DNA from 3 places in the Xanthomonas arboricola pv. juglandis genome. Region 2 is predicted to be linked to each of the others. Evidence: predicted binding sites of a transcription regulator. Region 2 holds the regulator's gene; each other region holds the start of a gene.
What was found. Region 2 encodes FliA, which starts transcription of late flagellar genes. Its sites were predicted from a motif close to TAAAGTTTNNCNNNCNNNGGCCGATAA; they were not measured.
Positions count from the first base shown of each region.

Region 1 (8,027 bases), 1.7 Mb from region 2:
CGGACGAAGTGGTGCAGCTGTATGTGCGCGACCGCAGCGCCAGCGTGACCCGGCCGGTGCGGGAGCTGAAGGATTTCCGCAAACTCGCGGTGCCAGCTGGCGGCAGCGCGCCCGTGGAGTTCGTGTTGCGGCGTGCGGACCTGTTGTTCATCGGTCAGGCATTGCAACCGATCGTGGAGCCGGGTGTGTTCGATGTATGGGTGGCGCCATCGGCTGAAGCTGCAGGACTGACGGCGAGCTTCGAATTGGTGGAGTGAGGTGACGTGCGGTGGCGCTGGTCGATATTCATGACCTTGAGCATCACCTGCGTCCGAAGTCCGATGATGACCGTTGTTCCCGAGCAGTCGGTGCGACCGACCACGCGGATCACGTGCTGCGCAATGATGTGCAAGAGCAGAACGCGGGTGGGCCCGGAAATCCGGGCCCACCACGGTTCGGTCAGAACTCCTGCCAGCCTGCGCCGTCCGTTGCGCCGGTGACTGACTCGAGTTTGCGTGGTGCCCGGTGCGGGACAAGCTTTGCAGGTGTCTTCAGGGGCGCTGCCGTTTTCCTGCTTGCGGACTTGGCAATGGCGGACGTAGCAGCAGCTGCGCCGACCGGAACAGCTTTCTGTCCGTCGATCTTGAAGACCGCCACCGCCTCGGTCAGCTGCGTGGCCTGCTCCTCCATCGCACGGGCTGCAGCGGTCGCTTCCTCGACCAGGGCCGCGTTCTGCTGCGTCGTTTCGTCCATCTGCGTGACCGTGATGTTGACCTGCTCGATGCCTGCCGACTGTTCCTGCGAGGCGGCGGAGATCTCACCCATGATGTCGGTCACGCGCTGCACGCTGGAGACGATCTCGGCCATCGTGGTGCCTGCCGTATGCACCAGCGCAGAGCCTTCGGTGACGCGTTCGACCGAGTCGTCGATCAGCGTCTTGATTTCCTTGGCCGCGGCAGTGGACCGCTGGGCCAGCGTGCGCACTTCCGAGGCAACCACGGCAAATCCACGCCCCTGTTCGCCGGCACGTGCCGCTTCCACAGCCGCGTTCAAGGCCAGGATGTTGGTCTGGAACGAGATGCCGTCGATGACCGAGATGATGTCGGCAATCTTCTTGGACGAGGCTTCAATACCGGCCATGGTGCCCACGACCTTGCTCACGATCTCGCCGCCCTGGGACGCCACGCCTGCCGCGCCAATCGCCAGTTGGTTGGCTTGACGTGCGTGTTCGGCGTTCTGGCGCACGGTGGAGGTCAGCTCTTCCATCGAGGCGGCGGTTTCTTCCAGGTTGGCCGCCTGTTGTTCGGTGCGCTGCGACAGGTCCTGGTTGCCGGCGGCAATCTCGCTGGCCGCCGAATTGATCGACACTGCCGACTGCTGGATGCGGCCGACAATCTCCGCAAGCTGCGCGGCGGTGGTGTTGGCGTCATCGCGCATCTGCGCAAACACACCCCTGAACTCGCCGGTCATGCGTGCGGTCAGGTCGCCTGCGGCGATGGATTGCAGCAGCGAAGACAGCGATTGCAGGTTGCTGTCCGCGGTGGCCATGAGCAGGTTCAAGCTCTCCACCATGACGCGGAAATCGTACTGGAAACGCTCGGCATCGCCGCGCGCGGTGAAGTCACCGTCCGCGGCAGCCTGCGCCAGCTGCTTGATCTCGATGTTCATCGCGGACAGGTTGGCCTTGACCTCGTCCATGGTCTGCGTCAGCACGGCCTTCTCACCGGGCAGGCGCTCCATGCTCTCGCTCAGGTCGCCGATGGCATAGCGACCCATGATCCGGGCAAGGTTGGACTGCACGGCCAGGTGGGAGGCCACCAGGGCATTGGTGTCCTTGGCCATGCGGCCGTAGTCGCCCGGGAAGGCCTGGGCATCCATGCGGAAGCTGGTCTGGCCTTCGTCGTGGCGCTTGGCCATGTCGCCCTGTGCAGTCAAAAGAGCCTGCAGCTGTGTCTGCATGCCCTGCATGGCGCGCAGCAAGCGACCGGTTTCGTCCCTGGCCTGTGTCTGCACGTTGTTGCCGAGCTGACCATTGGCGATCGCCTCGGCTGCGTTGGTGGCGCGTGCCAGCGGCTGGGTCAGGCTGCGGGTGATGAGCCAGGCCAGCAGGCTGCTGACCAGCACGACCGCAGCACCGCCAAGGATGAGCAGGAGCTTGCCGCGATCCATCGACCGGACTGCTTCTGCGTAGGCCTGTCTGCTCTGTCCTTCCTGCCGGGTGACGAGCTCGCGGATCTTGTCCTGCCAGGCGAGCGTGGCAGGCCGCGCCTGCTCGCTGAGGATGTCCTGGGCCTGCGCGTTGTCGTTCTTGGCGGCCAGTGCCATGACTTCGTCGTTGAACTTCACGGAAGTCGCCCGACGCTCGTCCATCTCGTTACGGATCTTCCGCCCTTCCTCCGAGCTGGACAGCGTATCCAGCCTGGTGCGCAGCTCCTGGTAGCGCTGGCGCTGGGCGTTGATGGTGTTGAGCGCTTCGGTGTTGAGCTCCTCGCTTGTCGCCATGGCATACGTGCCCAGTGCGATCAGCAGCGATGAGTTGGCATCCAGCATGCCGTTGCCGATCTGGATCTTGGCGGTGCGGTCGAGAACGATGAAGTCCAGCTGCGCGCGTGCGTTCGCCATCGTACTCAGGCCGGTGGCCACCAGCAGGCCTGAGAGAAGAATCAGGATTCCGAATGCAACGGCCAGGCGGTGGCCGACGTTGAAGCGTTGAAGAAAGGCGATCATGGACGTCCCAGAAGAGATCAGTGGAGGCATCGATGTCCACGCTGTGAGCGAGCCTGGCACCGGTTCCCCAATAACGGCGTCCTTGTCCAAAACTGGAATGTCTGTCACTAAATTAGCATCGCACCCTTCAGAAAACGCCCGGGCTGTCGGGGTGCTCCTGACGCATGTCAGGACGGGCGGCTGCACGCCTGACACAAACCGCTGTTCGCCGTGCCGCCGTCTTGCCATCCTCAGGCTCGGCAACACCTGCCTGCGTTTCAAAACGCGCCGACTGCATGGCGATGTTGCCGACCTGCCTGGCTACATGTAGATGGCTCTGCTGATCCGGGCGCCGAAGCCCGCATCGGGATTGGTTGCGGAGTCGCCCAGCCTTTCCTGCATGACCGCCACGGCAAGGTCGCGACGTTTCGCCAGTCGGCTGCGGTCGGCGCTGGCGAGTGCATCGCCCATCTCGCTTCTGGTCAGATCGGTGCAATACGCAGGCGCTCCTGGCTGCTGGCGCCAGGAATCAGCCAGGTGGCCCGAATAAAACGCGTCGAAGCCGGTGTCATTCACCAATGCCATCGCGACCTCGCGATCGTTGTCGCGATCAGCCGCCACGGGGATGGCGATACGGCCGGGCGCAGTGGCCGGCTGGCCTTTCTCGGCAAGCGAACCAGATCCGATCGCATTCCATGCCTTGGCGATCGGGCGGCCCAATTGCTCAGCCACCCACAGGCTCTCGACCTGGCCCGCTTCAATCGCGTCAATCTTGCTGTCACGCGCGGGGTAGTAGTTGGACGTGTCGATCAGCACGACATCATTTGAAACCTGCGCCAGCAGCGGCTTGAACTCCGGAATGCTGTTCAACGGGATCGAAAGGATGATGGCATCGACATCGACCACGCATTCCTGCGCAGTCACTGCGCGAGCGCCCGCGGACAGCAGTTGCAGGTCAATCGTCTCTGGCCCACGCGAGTTGGCAACCTTGACCTCATGGCCGAGCGAACTCAGCTTTTTCACCAACGTCTTGCCGATATGGCCGGTGCCGATAATGCCTAGCTTCATGATGCGTTCTTCTGTGTGGAGAGCGGGGTGGTTTGCGGGGCGAGGGAAGTGCCTTTTACACAGGAAGCGCCCAGCCCGAGCGCAGCACGTCCTGCAGCGCCTGCCGCGCGTCGCTGTCCGCGTCACCGCTGGCAGCTCCTGCCCAGGCGATCGCAAGCGCGGCAAGAAAGATGTCGCGGCCAGTCAACGATGCCCGCGCCTGACCAGAGCGTTGTGCAGCCTGCAGAAACACGCCTGAGGCCTCGACCACGGATTGGCAGGTCGGCATCAACACCGAACTTGGCTGGGACCATGCGGCCCGTAGCGGCTCCGGAAGACCTTCGTAGGCATTCATCCAGTTTCCCAACGCCTCGATCCATCGTTGCAGCGCACGCCCCGGGTCGTGCTCTTCTGCCCTGATGGCCATGCGTGCTTGCTCGAGGTTGGCGTAATGCGTTTCCAGTAGCGCTGCCAGCAGGGCGTCGCGGCTGGGAAAGTGCCGGTACAAGGTTCCCGGGCCAACGCCTGCGCGCTTGGCAATGCTGTCCATCGACACATCGATGCCTTCCTCGGCAAAGGCGTTGCCGGCGACCTCAAGAATATGGGTCCTGTTGCGTTGGGCATCGGCGCGCGGAGGGCGTGGCTGAACGTCGGAAGACATAGGTCGGTTAGCCTGATTCTTGATATCCGGAGTGTATCTCCATATATTTCTCGGCACAAACGGAGTGTTTCTCCCTTTTTCGGGACGCTCTGAACCGGAAGGTTTCGAGACTGCAGGCGGCGATCGACTGTCGTCGTCTCCGCCGGTTGTCACCGCCAGACGCACGCACTACAGCCGCAGATCGAGGAACGCATGAGCCACCCCAAGACGATGATCATTGGCCTGCATCTGGGCAATGGCTACGGCTCCCAGCCGGGAGCCTGGCGCATGCCGTGGGTGGATCCGACCAACTACACCAGCTTCGATGCCCGCGTGCGTCAGGCGCAGGCCGCCGAGCGTGGGAAATTCCAGTTCATTTTCCTGCCTGACGGTCCGAGCGCGGTGGCCGATATCGACAACGAAGCGCCTCACTTCAACCTGGACGTGATGATGACCCTGGCTGCCGTTGCGCGCGGCACCGAGCGTATCGGTCTGGTGGCCACCGGCTCCACGACGTTCAACGAGCCGTTCAATCTGGCGCGGCAGTTCAAGGCGCTGGACATCATGAGTCACGGGCGTGCCGGCTGGAATGCGGTGACCTCCAGTGGCGAGGATGTCGCCGCAAACTATGGGCGAAAAATTCCGTCCAGCGCGGATCGTTACGCACGTGCGCACGAATTCGTGCAACTGGTGCAGGCGTTGTGGGGCAGTTGGGGGAAGGATGCCTGGCTGCACGACCAGGCCTCTGGCCGGTTTGCCGACGCCAGGCAAATTGCGCCGATCAACCTGCAGGGCAAGTTCGTCGGCTCCCGCGGACCGCTGTACATCCCACCCTCGGAGCAGGGCCAGCCGGTGATCTTCCATGCCGGCGGCAGTCCCAATGCATTGGAGCTGGCCGGACGCTACGCCAGTGCTGTGATCGGTGCGTGTTTCAGCATTGAAGATGCCCGCGCGCAACGCACCGCCTTCCGCAACGCCGCCAAGCAGGCCGGCCGCGACCCGGACGAGATCAAGTTCATTCCCGGGCTGATGACGACAATCACGCAGGATCGCCGTGCGGCACTGGATCGCCGGATTGCACTGACCGCGCAGACGTTTCCTCAGCGGCTGGGTTACCTGCAACAGATGCTCGGGCTACGTCTGGATCCTGCTGCACTCGAGCGGCCTCTGTCGCCCGCGCAACTGGCTGCGGCACGCCCGTCGCCCCAGGATCCTCGCTCGACAAAGGCGCTGCAGATCGCGCGGGAGGGCTGGAGCCTGCGCGACATCCTGGCCCATGGCGTCATCGACTATCACCCGGTGATTGTGGGCCCGGCGGTCGAGGCGGCCGACCACATGCAGGCCTGGTTCGAGGCAGATGCGGCCGATGGTTTCTGGATCTCACCGGATATCAATGACGACGGCATCGATGCCTTTGTCGATGGAGTCGTGCCGATCCTGCAGCAACGCGGTCTGTTCCATCGCGATTACCAGGGCACCACGCTTCGCGACCACCTGGGCGCACCTGCCCAATACGGGCGCGATCCACGCATCACTGCGTGAGCCGCAGCACGTCACACACATCGGAAGGAGCACACATGAACATCGGCATCATTGGCGCAGGCAATATCGGTGGCACCCTGGCACGCAAATTCGTTGCAGCCGGGCATGTCGTCAAACTGGCTGGTTCAAAAGGCCCCGACAGCATTCGCGAACTGGCAGAAACGATCGGCGCCGAGCCTGTCGCCGCTGAAGAAGCGGTCAAGGACGTCGAGGTGATCGTGCTGTCCATCCCGTTCGCCAGGATCCCCGAGGTTGCGGGCCTGTTCTCCACGGTACCCGCAGAGGTGGTGGTGATCGATACCTCGAACTACTACCCGCAGCTCGGCACCAGGATCCCGGAAGTCGACGGCGGCAAGCTGGAAAGTGTCTGGTCCAGCGAGCAGCTTGGTCGGCCCATCATCAAGGCATTCAACGCCGTGCTCGCCAGGACACTGACTGAGCGCGGCAAGCCCGCAGGCACGCAGAACCGGATCGCCATCCCGGTGGCAGGCGACAGTCCGGCCGGCAAGGCGATCGCGCAGCAACTGCTCGACGCTGCCGGGTTCGACTCGGTCGACGCGGGAAATCTTGCAGATTCATGGCGGCAGCAGCCAGGCACGCCTGCGTATTGCACCGAACTTCCGACCGCTGAGCTGGCGTCAGCGCTCAAGGCCGCAGTGAAGGGTGATGCACCGGGTCATCGCGATGCACTGATGGCCGAGTTCTTTGGCGCCGGCGCACCGCCAAGTCACGAGACGATCGTTGCGCGCAATCGGGCAGTGACCGCGCCGCGCTGAGATCCGTTTCCAGGGGATCGGAAGAACCCTCGCGAGGAGCGGGTGCCAACCCGAATGGATCCAGCCGGTTGCACATCGCACCGGGATGGTCTGCGCGCTGCAAAGGTGTCAAAGGCGCTCACCTGGAAGCACTGAATGCGCGCGGCGAACATGCCTGCGCATCTCGCGGTAGCGGTCTTGCAGTCATTCACGCGATAACGGGTGAATGACCGGCGTCAGCACGGCGGTGGCGCCGTGCTGACGAGTTGGATGTTCTGCGCCAGCCCTAGAACTTGACGGTAGAAAGCATTCCCAGCATCTCGTCGTAGCTGCCATTGGCCGCCGCATCGCGAAGAAACCTGGCGCGTTCCACGACAATCTCCTTCGGCGTGCTTTCTGCATGCAGTAGCGCCAGTGCTTCGTCGAGGAATTCGTCCAGGGGCATGGCATGTTCGTCGTTGCCTTGGCCGTACAGTTTGGTGCGAACGCCCGGAGGCACCAGCTCGATGACTTGCACGGTGCTGTCGGCCAGCTGCACACGCAAGGCTTCGGTGAACGAGTGCACCGCGGCCTTGCTGGCGCTGTAGGTCATTGCAGCCGGGAACGGCACAAAGCCCAGCGCGGAACTGACGTTGATGATGACGCTGTCGTTGTTGCCGGCAAGTTGCGGCAAGAATGCATAGGTCATGCGGATCGTGCCGAGCAGGTTGATGGCAATCGCCTCTTCGGCAGCCTGCAAGGACTCTGGCTTGAAGACGTTCTCGCTCGGCATGATGCCGGCATTGTTGATCACCACATTCAAGGCGGGGTAGCGCTCGGCCGCCACGCGGCTGGCCTGGACGATGGAGTCCGCGTCCGCAACGTCGATTTCGATTGACTCGATGCCTGGATGCTCGGCAGTGATCTGATCCAGCAGCGCTTTCTTTCGCCCTGACACGATGACCATGTTGCCGGCCTGCTGGAGCCGCAGCGCCAGTCCGAGGCCGATGCCAGAGGTCGAGCCGGTAATGAGGATGGTGTTGCCGCTGTTCTTCATGGATGTTTCCTGGGTACGGAAGGGGTAGAATCCAAACGGACAACAGTCCGCTTGCACCGAAACGTTGTCGGACAACTGTCCGTTTGTCAATAAATTCAGTGAGGAACAGGGTGTGGAAAAGCCAACGCGGTCCGATGCACTGCAAAACCGCGAGCGCATCCTGTCCGTGGCGCTTGCGGAGCTGGTGCGCTCGGCCGATGTGCCACTGAGCGCGATCGCCAAGAAGGCGGGCGTCGGGCAAGGGACCTTCTACCGCCACTTCCCGACGCGGGAGGCCTTGGTGGTAGAGGTCTATCGCCATGAAATGCTGCAGGTCACCGGG
Region 1 is NZ_HG999362.1:635,926-643,952, forward strand. Features, by position in the region: gene KHN93_RS02685 (glycoside hydrolase family 3 N-terminal domain-containing protein) at 1-257, shown strand, start outside; gene KHN93_RS02690 (methyl-accepting chemotaxis protein) at 439-2,706, opposite strand; gene KHN93_RS02695 (NADPH-dependent F420 reductase) at 3,007-3,753, opposite strand; gene KHN93_RS02700 (TetR/AcrR family transcriptional regulator) at 3,809-4,393, opposite strand; gene KHN93_RS02705 (NtaA/DmoA family FMN-dependent monooxygenase) at 4,586-5,914, shown strand; gene KHN93_RS02710 (NADPH-dependent F420 reductase) at 5,950-6,690, shown strand; gene KHN93_RS02715 (SDR family oxidoreductase) at 6,956-7,705, opposite strand; gene KHN93_RS02720 (TetR/AcrR family transcriptional regulator) at 7,818-8,027, shown strand, end outside.
Region 1: KHN93_RS02690 (methyl-accepting chemotaxis protein) is a predicted target of FliA. The motif match lies at 2,777-2,803, and genes of this name have one in related genera.

Region 2 (8,027 bases):
TCGAGTTCTTCGTCGCGCAGGCGGGTACGCAGGGTCTTGAGGCGGTTGCGCGACAGCACCAGTTCGCCGATCAGGTTGACGATGGCGTCCAGGCGCTTGGTGTCCACGCGCACGGTCTGCTCGGCGTCAGCCGCCTTGGCCGCCGCCTTGGGCGCGGCCTTGGCGCCCGGCGCAGCAGCGCCGTGTGCGTCATCGTGTGCGGGTGCTGCGGCAGCGGCCTTGGGCGCGGCCTTGACCGCCGGCGGGCCGCTCTTGGCATCGAACTGCGCAATCAGCGAGGCCGGTGCATGCGGCACGGTTTCGCCCGAGCCCATCGCATCCAGCATGGCCTGCAGATAATCCAGCGACTGCTGCGCGGCATCGAAGTGATGCGCCTGCAACACCGCCTGACCGGAGCGCGCCATGCCCAGGGTTTCCTCGGCGGCGTGGCAGAGCTCCACCATCGGCTTGATCGCCAGGAAGCCGGCGCCGCCCTTGAGCGTGTGGAAGCCGCGGAACACCGCGTTGAGCTGGTCGGCTTCGTCCGGTGCCTGTTCCAGCGACACCAGCTGTTCGCCGAGGCGATCCAGGATTTCCTGGGCCTCGACAATGAAATCGGCAGCAATATCGTCTGGAACAGCACTCATGGTTACAGCCCCAATCCGGACAGCAGGTCGTCGGCGTCGTCCTGCGACACCGCGTGACGGTCCAGGCCCTTGACTGCAGGACCGGCAAGACCGCCGTCGTCTTTCTTCGGCTCGGGATTCTTCGGCGGCAGGCCGAGTGCACCGAAGCCCTCGTGCACGCGCCGCACGATGCCGGCCACGCGACGGATGATCTGGCCGCTCAGGTCCTGGTAGCTCTGCGCCAGCGACAGCTCGGTCAGGTTATGGCGCATCTTGTCCATTAGCGCGCCCTGGTCCTGGTTCAGGCCACCGTCGCGCAGCTGGTTGGCCAGCTCGCGGCATTCCTCGACCAGGTCCAGCGTGCGATGGCTGGCCTTCTCGGTCATTTCCACCACGTGGTCCAGGCGCGAGCAGGCATCGTCCAGTTCGCCGGCTTCCTCGGGCACGGTGGGCAGCTCGCCCAGCGCCTGCCCGAGTTCGCGCGCGAGCCGGCTCAGGCTCTGCATCATCGGGCGCGTGCGCAGCGCGGCGAGGTGGTCCACCTCGCGCCGCCAGGCGACCTGGTCACCGCTTTCCAGTGCATCGAGCGCGTGTTGCAGGCGCTCGATCAGGGCGGCACGTTCGGCATCGGCTTCCACGGTGGCGTTCATCAGGCGGTCGCCGCCAGACGTTCGAACACCTTGCCCAGCTTCTCTTCCAGCGTCTGTGCGGTGAACGGCTTGATGATGTAGCCGTTTACGCCGCACTGGGCCGCTTCGATGATCTGCTCGCGCTTGGCTTCGGCGGTCACCATCATCACCGGCAGGTGCTTGAGCTTGGCGTCGGCGCGGATGTTGCGCAGCAGGTCGATGCCGGTCATGCCGGGCATGTTCCAGTCGGTGACCACGAAATCGAACGGGCCGGCCCGCAACGCCGCCAATGCGCTGTTGCCGTCTTCGGCCTCTGCGGTATTGGTGAAGCCCAGATCGCCCAACAGATTCTTGACGATACGTCGCATCGTCGAGAAGTCGTCCACGATCAAAATCCGCATGTTCTTGTTCACATCAAGCTCCTAACACTAAAAAATGCGCGAAAAAATCATTCGTCAATTTCGACACCGGCATCGGCCAGTTCGAAGACCTTGAGGCGGCCGCGCAGACGCACCACCGCCTGGCCATGGATCTGGCAGACGCGCGATTCGCTGACACCGAGCACGGCGCCGATTTCTTTCAGGTTCAATTCCTGTTCGTAGTACAGCGACAGCACCAGCTGCTCGCGCTCGGGCAACTGGCCGATGGCCTTGCCCAGCTCGCGGCCGAATTCGCCACGCTCCATCATCTGCTGCGGATTGGGGCCGCCCTTGGCGGTGGTGTCCAGCTCGCCGTGATCCTCGATCCGTGACTCCAGGCTCAGCACCTGGCCGCGGGCGGCATCTTCCATCAGACGCAGGTAGTCGGGCAGCGGCATCTCCATCGCGGCGGCCACTTCGGTGGCGGCGGCGGCGCGGCCGGTGTGCTGTTCGATCTTGCGCACGGCGGCGGCGGCGTCGCGTGCGCGGCGGTGCACCGAGCGCGGCACCCAGTCGCCACGCCGGATTTCGTCGATCATCGAGCCGCGGATGCGGATCGAGGCATAGGTCTCGAACGAGGCGCCCTGTTCGGAGTCGTAACTGCGCGAGGCTTCGATCAAGCCGATCATGCCGGCCTGGATCAGATCGTCCACTTCCACGCTCGCCGGCAGGCGCGCGGCCAGATGGTGGGCGATGCGGCGCACCAGGTCGGCGTGCTGGGTGACGATGTCGTTGGCGTTGTTGCGCTGCACGGCGCGGTACTGCGCGCTGGCCGTGGTTGCGGTAGCGGTGCTCATGCGGCCACTCCCCGTTGGATGATGCGTTCGACGAAGAACTCGACGTTGCCGCGCGGCACGGTGGGGGCCTGCCAGCGCGAGGTACGGCGAGCGATTTCTGCAATGGCCTGCGCCGACGGACTGGCGGGGTAGGCCTTGATGACCGGCTGCTGGCGCTGCACCGACAGGCGCAACCAGTCGTCCTGCGGCACGTGGCCGAGGTAGTTCAGCGACACGTCGCCGAGGAATTTTTCGCAGACCCGCGACAGCTTGTCGTACAGCAGGCGGCCCTCGTTGGGGTCGCGCACCATGTTGGCGATGATCTGCAGGCGGTCCACGCCGCGTTCGCGCGAGAGCACCTTGATCAGCGCATAGGCGTCGGTGATCGAGGCCGGCTCGTCGCAGACCACCACCACGGTGTCCTGGGCGGCCTGGCAGAAGGTCAGCACGCTGTCGGTGATGCCGGCGGCGGTGTCGATGACCATCACGTCCAGGTCGCGCTCCAGCTCGGAGAACACGTTGACCAGGCCGATGTGCTGGGCCGGGGCCAGTTCGGCCATGTGGCGGCGGCCGGAGGCGGCCGGGACCACCAGCACGCCGCCGGGGCCTTCGATGATCACTTCATCCAGCGTGCAGCGGCCGGCGATCAGGTCGGCCAGGGTGTACTTGGGCGACAGTCCCAGCACCACGTCCAGGTTGGCCAGGCCCAGGTCGGCGTCCAGCAGCAGGGTGCGCTTGCCCATGTCGGCCAGCGCCACGGCCAGGTTGGCGGAGATGTTGGTTTTACCCACGCCGCCCTTGCCACCGGTCACGGCAATGGTGCGCACCGGGCCCAGGGGCTCGGGACGGGTCGCCGACAGGGGGAAGGCGTTGGTCAGCTTGGCGTATTCACGCGACTGCATGGTTGTGCTCCGGAGTACAGGGCTTATCGGCAGCGCGCCGCAAATCTTCAAGGCGAAGAACGAGACTGGCGGCATTGGCGCGGTGCAGGTCGTCGGGGACCCGCTGTCCGTCAGTCACCCAGGTGATGGGCATTTGGTGATCGACGACGACCGACAGCGCACTACCGAAGCGGCCGGTCTCGTCAAGTTTGGTCAGCACCACGCCCTGGGGCTTGGCGTGGGCGAAGCGGCGCACGACCTCGTCGAGGTCGGAAAAGTGCGCGTTGGCAGGCAGCACCAGCAACGAGGTGACCTGGTGCGCGGCGCGCAACCAGTTGAGCTGGGCGGCCAGGGCGCGGTCGCGCTGGCCCATGCCGGCGGTGTCGATCAGCACCAGCTTGTAGTCGCGCAGGCGCTCGAGCAGTTCCAGCAGGCTCTCGGCGCTGTCGGCCTCGTGCACGGCGATGCCGAGCTGACGGCCGTAGCTGTGCAGCTGCTCGCGGCCGCCGACGCGCTGGGTGTCGGTGGTGACCAGGGCCACGTCGCGCGGGGCGTGCTGGGCGGCGAAGCGCTGGGCGAGCTTGGCGATGGTGGTGGTCTTGCCGGCGCCGGTCGGGCCGACCAGGGCGATCACGCCGCCGCGTTCCAGCGGGTCGACCGGGGCCACCGGCAGGCGCTTGGACAGCAGCCCCAGCATCAGCCCGCGGCCGCGGTGCAATTCGGTATCGGCCGGGATCTGCAGTGCCACGTCGCGGATCAGGCCGGCGTCGAAGCCGTAGTCGTCCATCAACTCCAGGGCCTGGGCGCGCACCGGCGAGCCACGCAGGCGCTCGTCGGTGAGGCGGTTCATTTCGCGCTCGATCATCTGCCGCATCAGCGCCAGCTCGCCACGCAACTGCTTGAGTTCTTCATCGTTCTGCGGCGCCGGGGCGGCGGCGACCGGCACCGCGGCCAGCGCCGGCCGGGCAACCACCAGCGGCGGCAACGCGGTCGGCGGCAGGATCTGCGGCAGCGCGTCCAGGTCGAAGTCGGCGTCGTCGTCCAGCGCGTCTTCGTCCTGGTCGTAGCCGGCCTGCACGGGGGCAGCGGCGGCGGCCATGATCGGGGTCGGGGCCTGCACCGGTGCGGCCTGCACGGCGGCACGCTGCACCGGCGCGGTGGTCAGGAAATCGGCGAACAGCTGTTCCGGCACGGCCGACAGCGCGTGTTCCTGGCGCGGCGCGGCGGTCACCGCGACGGCGTGGGCCAGGGCCTGGGCGGCGGGCGAGGGGACGGCGGCGCTACGCACCGGTGCCGGCACCTGCGGCTGGCGCGGCACATTGACCGGCTGGCGCAGCGCCATCGCGGCGATCATGTCTTCGGCGGCACTGGCAACGCGCTGGCGCTGGCTCGTGCCGGCATCGGCGGCCGGCTTCAGCGGTGCGTGGACCGGTGCTGCGGCTGCTTGCGGGGCCGGTGCCTGCGGGGCAGCTGCCGACGGGATCGGCGCGGCGGCAACGGCCGGCGTCTCGGAGCGCGCGGTTTCCAGCGCACGCTGCACGAGTTCTTCGTCGTAGTTGCTGGCAGCGACGATCTCGATGCCTTCGGCGGTGCGGCGATTGGACAGGATCACTGCGTCCGGGCCGTGTTCTTCACGCACCATGCGGAATGCGGTGCGCATGTCCGGGGCAACGAAGCGTTTGATTTTCATGCGAAGTGCCTCCAGGAACGGGACCCGCCGGACGCCGGACGGGTGCGCGATGAATGTGGGTGTGTTGCCAGCGTCATGAGTTGCCTGTCCCGTTCGGTTGTTCCAAGTGCTGCTCTCGCCCCGCAGCGGTGGCGCTGGCTGCGGTCTCGGCAGAGCTAATGCACGCGGCGTGCCAAAACGGGGTGCCGGGGTTCCGGCGCGGGGAGCTGGTGCGTCGGGACGGGGCGGGAGCGGCGTGTACGGTCGGGTCCGACGGTTTCAAGTCAATGGATTGATTGACTTTTTTCCGGGGCGGCGATGCAGTGGCGTCGTCGTGCAGGCGGAAGCGCTGGCGGCCGGAAGGCCAAGTCTGGGGCGCTCGGGATGCCTGGAAACGGCCAGCGCCGTGCAATCGATTGGAGATCCGGACCAGTGGCGGCTTTCCGACGCCGGGTGCTGGTCGGTCACCGGCCTGCAGCCATCGCTGGCCAGCGTAGTGGGTAGGTTCGTAGGAGCGCGCCTGGGCGCGACGGGCCGTGCCGGTAAAACCTGTCGCGCCCGGGTGCGCTCCTACCTTGGTGTCGGCGTCCGCGATGTGTTGTCGGATTGCCCGGCCTGTCGTAGGAGCGCACCTGGGCGCGACGGGCCGTGCCGGTAACGCCTGTCGCGCCCGGGTGCGCTCCTACGGTGGTGTCGGCGTCCGCGGTGTGTTCCCGGATTGCCCGGCCTGTCGTAGGAGCGCACCCGGGCGCGACGGGCTGTGCCGGTAAAACCTGTCGCGCCCGGGTGCGACCCCACGGGGGGCGTTGGTCGGCGGCCGGTTTCAGCTGATCGTGCCGACCAGCTTCAGGCGCTTGTCTTCGGGCACTTCGCTGTAGGCCAGTACCGACAGGGACGGGACGCTGTGGCGGACCAGGCGGGCCAGGGCGGCGCGGACCTGGCCGGGCACCAGCACCACTGCCGGTTCGTTGCGGGCTTCCTGCTTGCCGACGCAGTCGGCCAAGCTCTGGTGCAGGCGCTCGGCCAGGCCCGGCTCCAGCGCCACGCCGTTGCCGTGGGTGGATTCCTGCAGCACGCGCTCCAGCTGCGGGGCCAGCGTGTAGACCGGCAGCTCGGCTGACATGCCGGCGATTTCCTGCACGATGAAGCGGCCCAGCGAGGTGCGTACCGCGGCGGTGAGGGTGGTCGGGTCCTGGCTGTGCGGGGCGTGTTCGACCAGCGCTTCGACGATCTTGCGCAGCTGGCGCACCGGGATGCGCTCGATCAGCAGGTTCTGCAGCACGCGCACCACCACCGACAGCGGCAGCGCCTTCGGGGTGAGGTCTTCCACCATCTTCGGCGCGGTCTTGGCCAGGGTCGCCAGCAGCTGCTGCACTTCCTCGTGGCCGAGCAGTTCCGGGGCGTGTTCGCGGATCAGGTGCGACAGATGGGTGGCGACCACGGTGGCCGGGTCGACCACGGTGTAGCCCATCGATTCGGCATAGGCGCGTTGGTGTGGCTGGATCCAGGTGGCGTCCAGGCCGAACGCCGGGTCCTTGCCGGGAATGCCGTCGAGCTGGCCGAGCGCACCGCCCGGGTCCAGCGCCAGTTCGCGATCGGGATAGATTTCCGCAGTGGCCACCGGCACCCCGTGTACCAGCAACCGGTAGGCGTTGGCCGACAGCTCCAGGTTGTCGCGGATATGCACCGGCGGCACCAGGAAGCCGATGTCCTGGGTGAGCTTGCGGCGCACGCCCTTGATGCGCGCCATCAGTTCGCCGCCCTGGTTCTTGTCCACCAGCGGAATCAGCCGGTAGCCCACTTCCAGGCCCAGCGGGTCGATCGGGCGCAGTTCGTCCCAGCTCAGCTCCGAGCTGGCCTGGGCGGCAGTGGCCGCAGCGGCGGCCTTGGGATCGGTGGCCGGGTCGCCGGTCGGCGGGATGACCAGGCTGCGCTTGTACATTTTCCAGGCGATCACGCCCAGGATCAGGCCCAGCGTCAAAAACGCGACGTTGGGCATGCCCGGCACCAGGCCGACCAGGCCCAGGATGGCCGCAGCCACCGCGAGGGCGCGGTGCTGGCCAAACACCTGGCTGATCATGGCGCCGCGCATGTCCTGCGCGCGCGAGGCGCGGGTCACCAGCAAGGCGACCGAGGACGACACCAGCAGGGCTGGCAGCTGCGCCACCAAACCGTCGCCGATCGACAGCAGGGTATAGGTGGAGGCGGCATCCACAAAGCTCATGCCGTGCTGGAACATGCCCACCGCCATGCCGCCGACCAGGTTGATGAACAGGATCAGGATGGCGGCGATGGCGTCGCCGCGGATGAACTTGTTGGCACCGTCCATCGCACCGTAGAAGTCGGCTTCCTCGCGGACCTCTTCGCGGCGGGCCTTGGCTTCCTCGCGCGTCAGCAAACCGGCGTTGAGGTCGGCATCAATGGCCATCTGCTTGCCGGGCATGGCGTCCAGGATGAAGCGCGCGGTCACTTCCGACACGCGTCCGGCACCCTTGGTGATGACCACGAAGTTGATGATGGTCAGGATCGCGAACACCACGATACCCACGGCGTAGTTGCCGCCGATCACGAACTGGCCGAACGCCTCGATCACCTTGCCGGCTGCGGCATGGCCGTCCTGGCCGTTGATCAGGATCACGCGGCTGGAGGCGACGTTCAGCGCCAGCCGCAGCATCGTGGTCATCAGCAGCACGATCGGGAAAATGGTGAATTCCAGCGGGCGCTGCACGTAGACGACCGCCAGCAGCACCATCAGCGAGATGGCGATGTTGAAGGTGAACAGCGCATCCAGCACCGGCGCGGCCAGCGGCACCATCAGCATGGCCAGCATGGCCATCAGCGCCAGCGGCGCGCCCAGGCCGTTGCGCAGCAACTCCATGATGCGCCGGGCATTCATCGGGGCGGGTTGGGCGCTCATGCGCTGGCTCCCTTGCCGAACTCATCCACGTCCAGCGACGGCAATTCCGGCATCGGGCCGCCGTTCCAGCCACGCAGCTGGTAGACGTAGGACAGCACCTGGGCCACGACCGAATAGAGTCTCACGGGAAT
Region 2 is NZ_HG999362.1:2,368,433-2,376,459, forward strand. Features, by position in the region: gene KHN93_RS10325 (chemotaxis protein CheA) at 1-626, opposite strand, end outside; gene KHN93_RS10330 (protein phosphatase CheZ) at 629-1,255, opposite strand; gene cheY (chemotaxis response regulator CheY) at 1,255-1,647, opposite strand; gene KHN93_RS10340 (RNA polymerase sigma factor FliA) at 1,683-2,450, opposite strand; gene KHN93_RS10345 (MinD/ParA family protein) at 2,447-3,331, opposite strand; gene flhF (flagellar biosynthesis GTPase FlhF) at 3,318-5,000, opposite strand; gene flhA (flagellar biosynthesis protein FlhA) at 5,803-7,875, opposite strand; gene flhB (flagellar biosynthesis protein FlhB) at 7,893-8,027, opposite strand, start outside.

Region 3 (8,027 bases), 1.9 Mb from region 2:
AATTCGGCCATCGGCAGCAATTGCTGCATGCCCTGGCGGACCTGTTCGAGCTGGTCCATGCCGGCGACGGCATTGAGGCTGAGGTAGCCGCTGCGGCCCAGCACGCGGATATCGTAGTTGAGCGTGTGCTGCTGGGCGCCATCGAAGCGCAGTTCCTTGGCCCAATAGAGCTTCTTGCTGCCGGCGTCGTACCGCGGCGGCACCGCCCAGCCGAGCAAGTCGACGGTGCCGTAGCCCTGCTCACGGCGCGCGGCGTTGTCTTCGGCGGTGCCCTTCTGCATGTCGGCCAGCAATTCGCTGTAATCGATCTTGGCGGCATCCTCGTCGGACACATAACCGTCGTCGGCATAGGTCACCACCACTGCCCAGCCACCCGGCGCATCCAGCGCGGGTGTGCGCGGCACGATCATGCCCAGCACGCTGTCGTCAGGCGGGTTGCCCCACAGCTGCTCCAGCACGCGGCGCGTGTCGGCCTTGTCCAGGTAGCGGAATGCCGGGTCCAGGTCGAAGTGCGCCTTGGCTTGCGGCACGTCGATGTGGCCGTCGCGGTACTGCAGGGCAGACAGCACCTGCGCTTCGTCGACGGCGTCGGCTGGAATGGCCAGCAGCGACGGGCTTGCGATCAGCAGGCAGGCGGCCAGCAGGCTGCCCAGGGCAAAACGCGTATGCATCGGGTCGAATCCATTCGAGGGCAGCGTCCCCACGCCGCAGGGCGCCGATCTTGCCATGCCTGCGTAGGGCGGACAACGGCTCAGCCGGTGCCGACGGTGCCCAGGTACTGGTCCTTGAGCCGCACATAATGCTGTGCGGAGTAATGCAGGCTTTCGATTTCCCTGTCGCTGAGCGTGCGGGCCAGCCGTGCGGGATTGCCCAGCCACAACTCGCCTTCGCCGACGATCTTGCCCGGGCCGACGACCGCCCCGGCGCCGACAAAGCCGTAGCGTTTGACGGTGGCGCCGTCGAGCACGCAGGCGCCCATGCCGATCAGGCACAGGTCTTCGATGGTGCAGGCATGCAGGATGGTGCCGTGGCCGACCGTGACGTCGGCGCCGATCACGGTCGGGTAGCCGGCCTTGTTGAACGGGCTATGGTGGCTGACGTGGATGATGGTGCCGTCCTGCACGTTGGTGCGTGCGCCGATCTGCACATGATTGACGTCGCCGCGAATCACCGTGCCCGGCCACACCGACACGTCATCGCCCAGGCTCACCTTACCGATGATGGTGCAGGCAGGATCGACATAGACGCGTGCGCCCAGTTGCGGGGTGTGTTCCAGGAACGAGCGAATCGGGGTCACGATGATCTCCGGCATGTCGGCTTGCCGCCCGGTGCGGGCGCGGCCTGCATGATAGCGGGCGAGCGTCTGCATGCGGAAAGCGCTGGTGCGGCAGTGGATCGATCTGGCTGCGGACGTGCCTGATGCAGCGGCGCAGTGTGTTGGAACAGCTGGCGCCAGGGCGTGTGAGGCCGCGCCTGCAAATTCGCTGCCGCTCCGAACGGATCGAGGTGTGTGTGGCGGTGTGCAGTCATGCATATGTCGCGTCGTTCAACCTCGCTGCCAGCAGCGTTGCATCCATGCCTGCATCACGAGTGCGGCACTGCGCTTTGTAGGCCTGACCAAACGAACGTGATGGTTGCCCGGTCTGATCGCACTCGAGGCACGCGCTGCAGCCGCATGAAAGTCGATCGTTTCCGTGCAGGCAAGGCGCACACCGCAGATGCCGCTACGCAGACAGCTCAACGAATGCGTGGCGGGATAAGCGAAGCGCGCTGCCGGCTTGTTCGATAAGCGCACACCCGTGCAGGCCGCCGTCTTGAACGCCCTCTGCGATCGGCCTAGCGTGCGGTGACGTTGCAACACCCCGACTGTCGTTGCCGCAATGCAGTACCGCTGCGCTGTCGAAGGCCGTCGCAGCTTCCAGCGCGCTTGCGTCTTCGTCGTGGTGGCGCTGCGTGAGCGCATGGCCATGCGTGAGGTTACCAATGCAGCTGCCCTCCCTAACCAGGATCACCCGATGACCCAGAGCGCCGCGACACCTGCACCCTTCGTACTGCAACGCATGACGCCGTTTCAGTGGAGGGCGGTGGCGGTGTGCGTGTTGCTGACCATGCTCGATGGCTTCGATGTGATGGCGATGGCCTTCACCGCCCCGCATGTGTCGGCGCAGTGGCAGTTGTCGGGCAAGCTGCTCGGGGCCTTGTTCAGTGCCGGCCTGGTCGGCATGGCGGTGGGATCGTTGCTGCTGGCGCCGCTGGCCGACCGCATCGGGCGGCGCGCGACGATCCTGGCATGCCTGGCGATACTGACCGTGGGCATGAGCGCCTCGGCGCTGGCCACCGGGGTGTGGCAACTCGGCGCGTTGCGGGCATTTACCGGGATCGGCATCGGCGGCATGCTGGCCTGCGTTGCGGTCATCGCTGCCGAATATTCCACCGCCCAGTGGCGCAGCACGGCACTGGCGCTGCAGGCCACCGGTTATCCGATCGGCGCGACGCTGGGCGGCGCGATCGCAGCACTGCTGTTGCAGCACTGGTCCTGGCACGCGGTGTTTGTGCTCGGCGCGCTCGGGTCGCTGCTGTGTGTGCCCTTGGTGCTGGCGTTTTTGCCCGAGTCGTTGGAATTTCTGATCGCGCGTCGCCCGCCCGGTGCTGGCGTACGCTTCAACGCGGTGCTTGCGCGCATGGGCATGCCGCCGCAGGCGGTACTGCCGTCACCGCCGCCGCATGGCTCCGATCGGGCGCGGGGCTATGCGGCCCTGTTCGTGCCGGCATTGCGGCGGCAGTCGCTGTTGATCGCGCTGGCGTTCTTTCTGCTGATGTTCGCGTTCTACTTCGTGCTCAGCTGGACCCCAAAGTTGCTGGTCGTGGCCGGCCTGTCGGCAGAGCAGGGCGTGACCGGTGGCGTGTTGTTGAATCTGGGCGGGATCGCCGGCGGTGCGATCTTCAGCGCGCTGGCCGCGCGTGCGCGGCTGTCGTGGCTGACCGCCGGTGTGCTGGGGCTGTCGGCGCTGGCGCTGATGGCCTTTGGCTGGTACAGCACGGTGCTGGGTTGGGCGTTCGTCATTGCGGTGCTGAGCGGCGCGGTGCTGTTTGCCGCCATCGCCGGGCTGTATGCGGTGGCGCCGGTGGTCTTCACGGCGGCAGTGCGTTCCACCGGCATGGGCTGGGCGATCGGGGTGGGCCGCTTCGGTGCGATCGCCTCGCCGCTGTGCGTGGGCGTGCTGGTGGATGCGGGCTGGTCGCCGGCGGCCCTGTACCTGGCCTGCAGCGTGCCGCTGCTGCTCGCGGCCATCGCTGTGCTGGGCATGCGCCTGCCGGCGCGCTGAACTGCTCAGCCAGCGGTCGCCGCACGGCGCGAGCGAGTTCTACCGGACCAAAGAAATCCTGCGCACTGCCGATAACCCGACAGACCCTCCATCGTCGTGGCGGGCTCTTCCGCGGACCATTTGCAGATCAGCGCCGGCATGCTCAGAACCATCGATTCAGACCAACTCCGCCCCGGCATGTATGTCTACAAGCTGCTGGGCGCGTGGGTGCACCACCCGTTCTGGAAGACCTCGTTCCTGGTCGATTCGGACGACGTGGAGAAGATCCATGGCAGCCGGATCGAGCAGTTGGTGATCGACACCGCGCGTGGCCTGGACCTGGACACGGCGGCGCCGGACGCGCCCGATCCGCAGCCTGAGCCGGAGCCGGAGCAAGCGCCGCCGCCGGCACCGGACCCCCCCGAGCCGGCCACCACCACGCGCACCGCGCGGACCAATAGCGTCACCGCGCAGGTCGGCATCGAGTCCGAAGTGGTGCGCGCACGCAAGATCTTCGAAGACGGCCGCGATACGGTCGAGGCGATGTTCCGCGATGTGCGGCTTGGCCGCACCGTCGACACCGAGGCGGCGATGCCGCTGGTGGAAGCCATCAACGATTCGGTCCTGCGGCATCCGCAGGCCTTGATCAGCGTGGCAAGGCTCAAGACCGCCGACGACTACACCTATCTGCATTCGATGGCGGTGGCTGGCCTGATGAGCGGGCTGGCGCGCCAGCTCGGTCTGCCCGAAGGGCAGGTCGTCGAGGCGGCCATGGGCGGCCTGCTGCACGACATGGGCAAGGCGGTGACGCCGCTGGACATCCTCAACAAGCCCGGCAAGCTCACCGACGAAGAGATGGCGATCATGCGCCAGCACCCGCTGGACGGTCATCGCCTGCTGCTGGCCGGCGGCGTGCAGAACGCGGTGGTGCTGGAGATCGCGTTGCACCACCACGAGAAAATGGACGGTAGCGGCTACCCGAACCGCTTGGCGGGCGAGAACATCGCGCTGATGTCGCGGATGGGCGCGGTGTGCGATGTGTACGATGCCATCAGCTCGGACCGCCCCTACAAACGCGGCTGGGATCCGGCCGAATCGCTCAAGCGCATGGCGTCGTGGCAGGGGCACTTCGACCCGGTGGTGTTCCAGGCCTTCGTGCGCCGGCTGGGGATTTATCCGGTCGGCTCGTTGGTGCGGCTGGAGTCGCAGAAACTGGCGGTGGTCATCGAGCAGACCCCCGATGCGCTGCTCAAGCCCAAGGTGCGCGTGTTCTATTCGGCCAAGCTGCGCAGCCATGTGCTGGTGCAGGACATCGACCTGTCGCGCCCGGACTGCCAGGACCGTATCGCGCAGATGGAAAGCCCCTCGGACTGGGGCTTCCGCGATCTCGAGAAGCTCTGGCTGCCGTAACCCGTAACCCACTGGCCACACGCCGCGCGTGTGCACGCGGCCTACCTGGCGCGGAGATGCGCTGGGCGAGTGGGCTGGGTCCGCAAGTGTCGTCGGGCGAGGGCCGCGGCCTTGCCGTCGTGATTGCCACCATCGCCGCCAGGGCCGGCATACCGCGCGCACCTGTGCCCGGCTCGCCGGTCACAGGCGGTTGCCACCATGCCCGCCAGGCCTATCGGCCCGCCGAGTCAGCCTGGCGGGCGCGACCATGCTGCGCTGCAGCTTGGCAATGTAGTTATGATCCATAACTATTCCGGAACGCAATCACTTGCCGACCCCGGATCCCATGTCGCAGCCGTGCCTGGATGACCGTCGCTTCCCACACCTGCGTGCCGCCGCATGTGGCCGCCACGTGCTGGCGCTGGACTGGCACCAGCCTGTGGCCGCCTGCCTGCACGGCGGTGCCACGCGCTCGGCGGCCACGCCCACATCGGCATGCCTGCGCGCGTCTACAATGCAGCTCACGCCGCGGATCGGCGTTGCGGGCGGTGAGCGTTGCGCGCACCGGTCCGCCTGTCGTCTTCGCTGCGAGAACCGTCATGTCCGTCACTGCCACTGCCGTACCGCTGCCGGATGCCGTCACTACGGTGGATCAGGCACGCCTGCTGCGGCTGCTGGGCTACCGCATCACCCGCACCGAGTTGCTGGTGCGGCGGATGTTTCAGGACTGCGTTGCTGCGTTCGACCTCAAGCCGGTCGACTTCTCGCTGCTGATGCTGGTGGACGGCAACCCGGGCATCAACCAGCGCCAGATCGGCGACGTGCTGCACGTGTCGGCGCCCAACCTGGCGATCGTGGTGGCACGCCTGGTCAAGCGCCGCCTGCTGCGGCAGGTGCGCGGACGCCAGGACCGACGCATGCAGCATCTGTCGCTGACCAGCGCCGGCGTGACCCTGCTGAGCGCTGCCGAGGCCGAAGTGCTGCGCATGGAACAGCAGCTCAGCGTGGTGCTGGGCAGCAGCGAGGCGCCGTTGCTGCGCGCACTCGACCGGCTGGACCGGCTCGACACCGCGTAATCCGCCGCTGCCGTGCAGGCGCACGGCCAGCTTTCCTGTTGACCTGCGCACGCGCCGTTGCCGGCGTGTCGATTGCGCCTGCCTGACCGTTGTCCCGCCGCAGTTCCCGCTGTTCCTCCCAATGCTGGAGATGTTCGCAGTGAGCTATCGATCGGTCCTGTCTAGGTTGTCTTCCCGCGCGTCGGCACTGCGCCGCGCAGCGTTTGGCGTGGTGTCGCTGCTTGCTGCCGGCACGGCCGGCGCACAGAGCCTGCCGCAGAGTACGACGCTGACCAACGGCATCAATACCGGCGGCACCAGCTATCTGGACGGTTTCACCCGCACCACGCCCGGCTGGGCGGTGATCACCTATCTGCGCCAGAGCTCACTGGACGCGATCAAGGATTCCCGCGGCGACGACGTACCGGTGTTCGACCGCCCACGCATCGATTCCACCCTGCTGCTGACCCAGGTCGCCTATGTCACCCCGTACAAGCTCTTCGGCGGCGCAGTGGGCATCAACACGCTGCTGCCGCTGATCAATCTGGATGCCTCGTTCGGGCGCAACAGCATTGCCAGCTTGCGCGACAACGGCGCTGGCGTGGGTGACCTGACCTTCGGCCCGTATCTGCAGATGCTGCCGGTGATCCGCAATGGCAGGCCGGTATTTTCGCAGCGCTTCGAAATCGATGCGATCGCGCCGATCGGCAAGTTCGACCGCGATCGCGACCTCAATCAGGGCGCCGGCTACTGGTCGCTGGTGCCGCAATATGCGTTCACCTTGTTCCCGACCCCCAACTGGGAAGTCAGCGCACGCATCAACTACATCTACAACTTCCGCAGCGAGCGGCGCCCGAACCTGCCGCCGGGCTTCGAGTTCCGCAACGGCCAGGCCGGCGACGCGGGCTGGATCAACTTCGCCACCTCCTGGGAAGTGGTACCCGACATCCGGCTTGGCGTGAATGCCTATTACCTCACCCAGTTCCGCGACAACCGCACCAATGGGCAGCGCGTGGCCGACACCCGCCAGAGCGTGTTCTATGCGGGTCCCGGTGGCGTATGGCGGATGGATGCCAACAACATGCTGTTCGCCAATGTGTATCTGCCGGTGGAGGTCAAGAACGCCGCCTCCGGCAACAACGTCAACCTGCAGTACGTCCATGTGTTCTAGCGCCGGTACATCCGGCCTCTTCGGAGAGTGGCAATGAATTTGCAGAACAAGACGATCGTGGTCACCGGCGTGGCATCGGGCATCGGTGCCGAAGTCGCGCGTCTGGCCCGTTTCCATGGCGCCACGGTGATCGGCGTCGATCGCACGCCGGTGCAGATGTCGCTGCACGGGTTCCACCAAGCTGATCTTGGCGATCCGGCATCCATCGATGCGCTGGTGCAGGCCTTGCCGGCGCGTATCGATGCGCTGGCCAATGTGGCTGGCGTCCCCGGTACCGCGCCGTTGGAGGTGGTGGCGCGCGTCAACTATCTGGGCCTGCGCCATTTGAGCCAGGCGCTGCTGCCGCGCATGACGCCCGGTGGTTCCATCATCAATGTGGCCTCCATCCTGGGCGCCGAGTGGCCGCAGCGCCTGGAACTGCACAAGCAACTGGCCGCCACCGACAGCTTTGCGTCTGGCCATACATGGCTGCAGGCGCATCCGGTGGCGCACGACACCTGCTACCAGTACTTCAAGGAAGCGCTGATCGTGTGGACGCTGCTGCAGTCGCGGCCCTGGTTCGCCGAGCACGGCGTGCGCGTCAACAACGTCTCGCCGGGGCCGGTGTTTACGCCGATTCTTGGCGATTTCGTCACCATGCTCGGCGAGGAGCGCGTCAAGGAAGATGCCAAGCGCATGACGCGGCCGGCGTATGCCGACGAGGTGGCGGAGGCCATCGTGTTTCTCGCCTCCGATGCGGCGCGCTGGATCAACGGCATCACCCTGCCGGTCGATGGCGGGCTGGCGTCCACCACTCTGTAACACCACCCCCTCAGCAGGAGGCTAGACCATGAACGCTCTCCCCAATACCGCCATTGTCGCAAGCGCCGCTCCGGCGTGGCATGGCTGCATCTTCAACGGCGACTGGGTGCCCGGCAACGGCGGCACCGTGCAGATCATCGAGCCGGCCACCGGCACGCGGCTGCACGAAGTCGGCAAGGCCGACCTGGCCGATGTCGCCGCTGCCGTGGCGCTGGCCAAGAAAGCGCAGCGTGCCTGGGCAGCCACTGCGCCGCGCGAGCGCGCTGCGGTGTTTCACCGTGCCGCGCAGCTGATGGAAGCGCGCAG
Region 3 is NZ_HG999362.1:464,581-472,607, forward strand. Features, by position in the region: gene KHN93_RS01935 (DUF2167 domain-containing protein) at 1-671, opposite strand, end outside; gene KHN93_RS01940 (gamma carbonic anhydrase family protein) at 752-1,297, opposite strand; gene KHN93_RS01945 (MFS transporter) at 2,016-3,326, shown strand; gene KHN93_RS01950 (HD-GYP domain-containing protein) at 3,465-4,715, shown strand; gene KHN93_RS01955 (MarR family winged helix-turn-helix transcriptional regulator) at 5,294-5,770, shown strand; gene KHN93_RS01960 (SphA family protein) at 5,892-6,920, shown strand; gene KHN93_RS01965 (coniferyl-alcohol dehydrogenase) at 6,954-7,721, shown strand; gene KHN93_RS01970 (benzaldehyde dehydrogenase) at 7,750-8,027, shown strand, end outside.
Region 3: KHN93_RS01950 (HD-GYP domain-containing protein) is a predicted target of FliA. The motif match lies at 3,375-3,401, and genes of this name have one in related genera.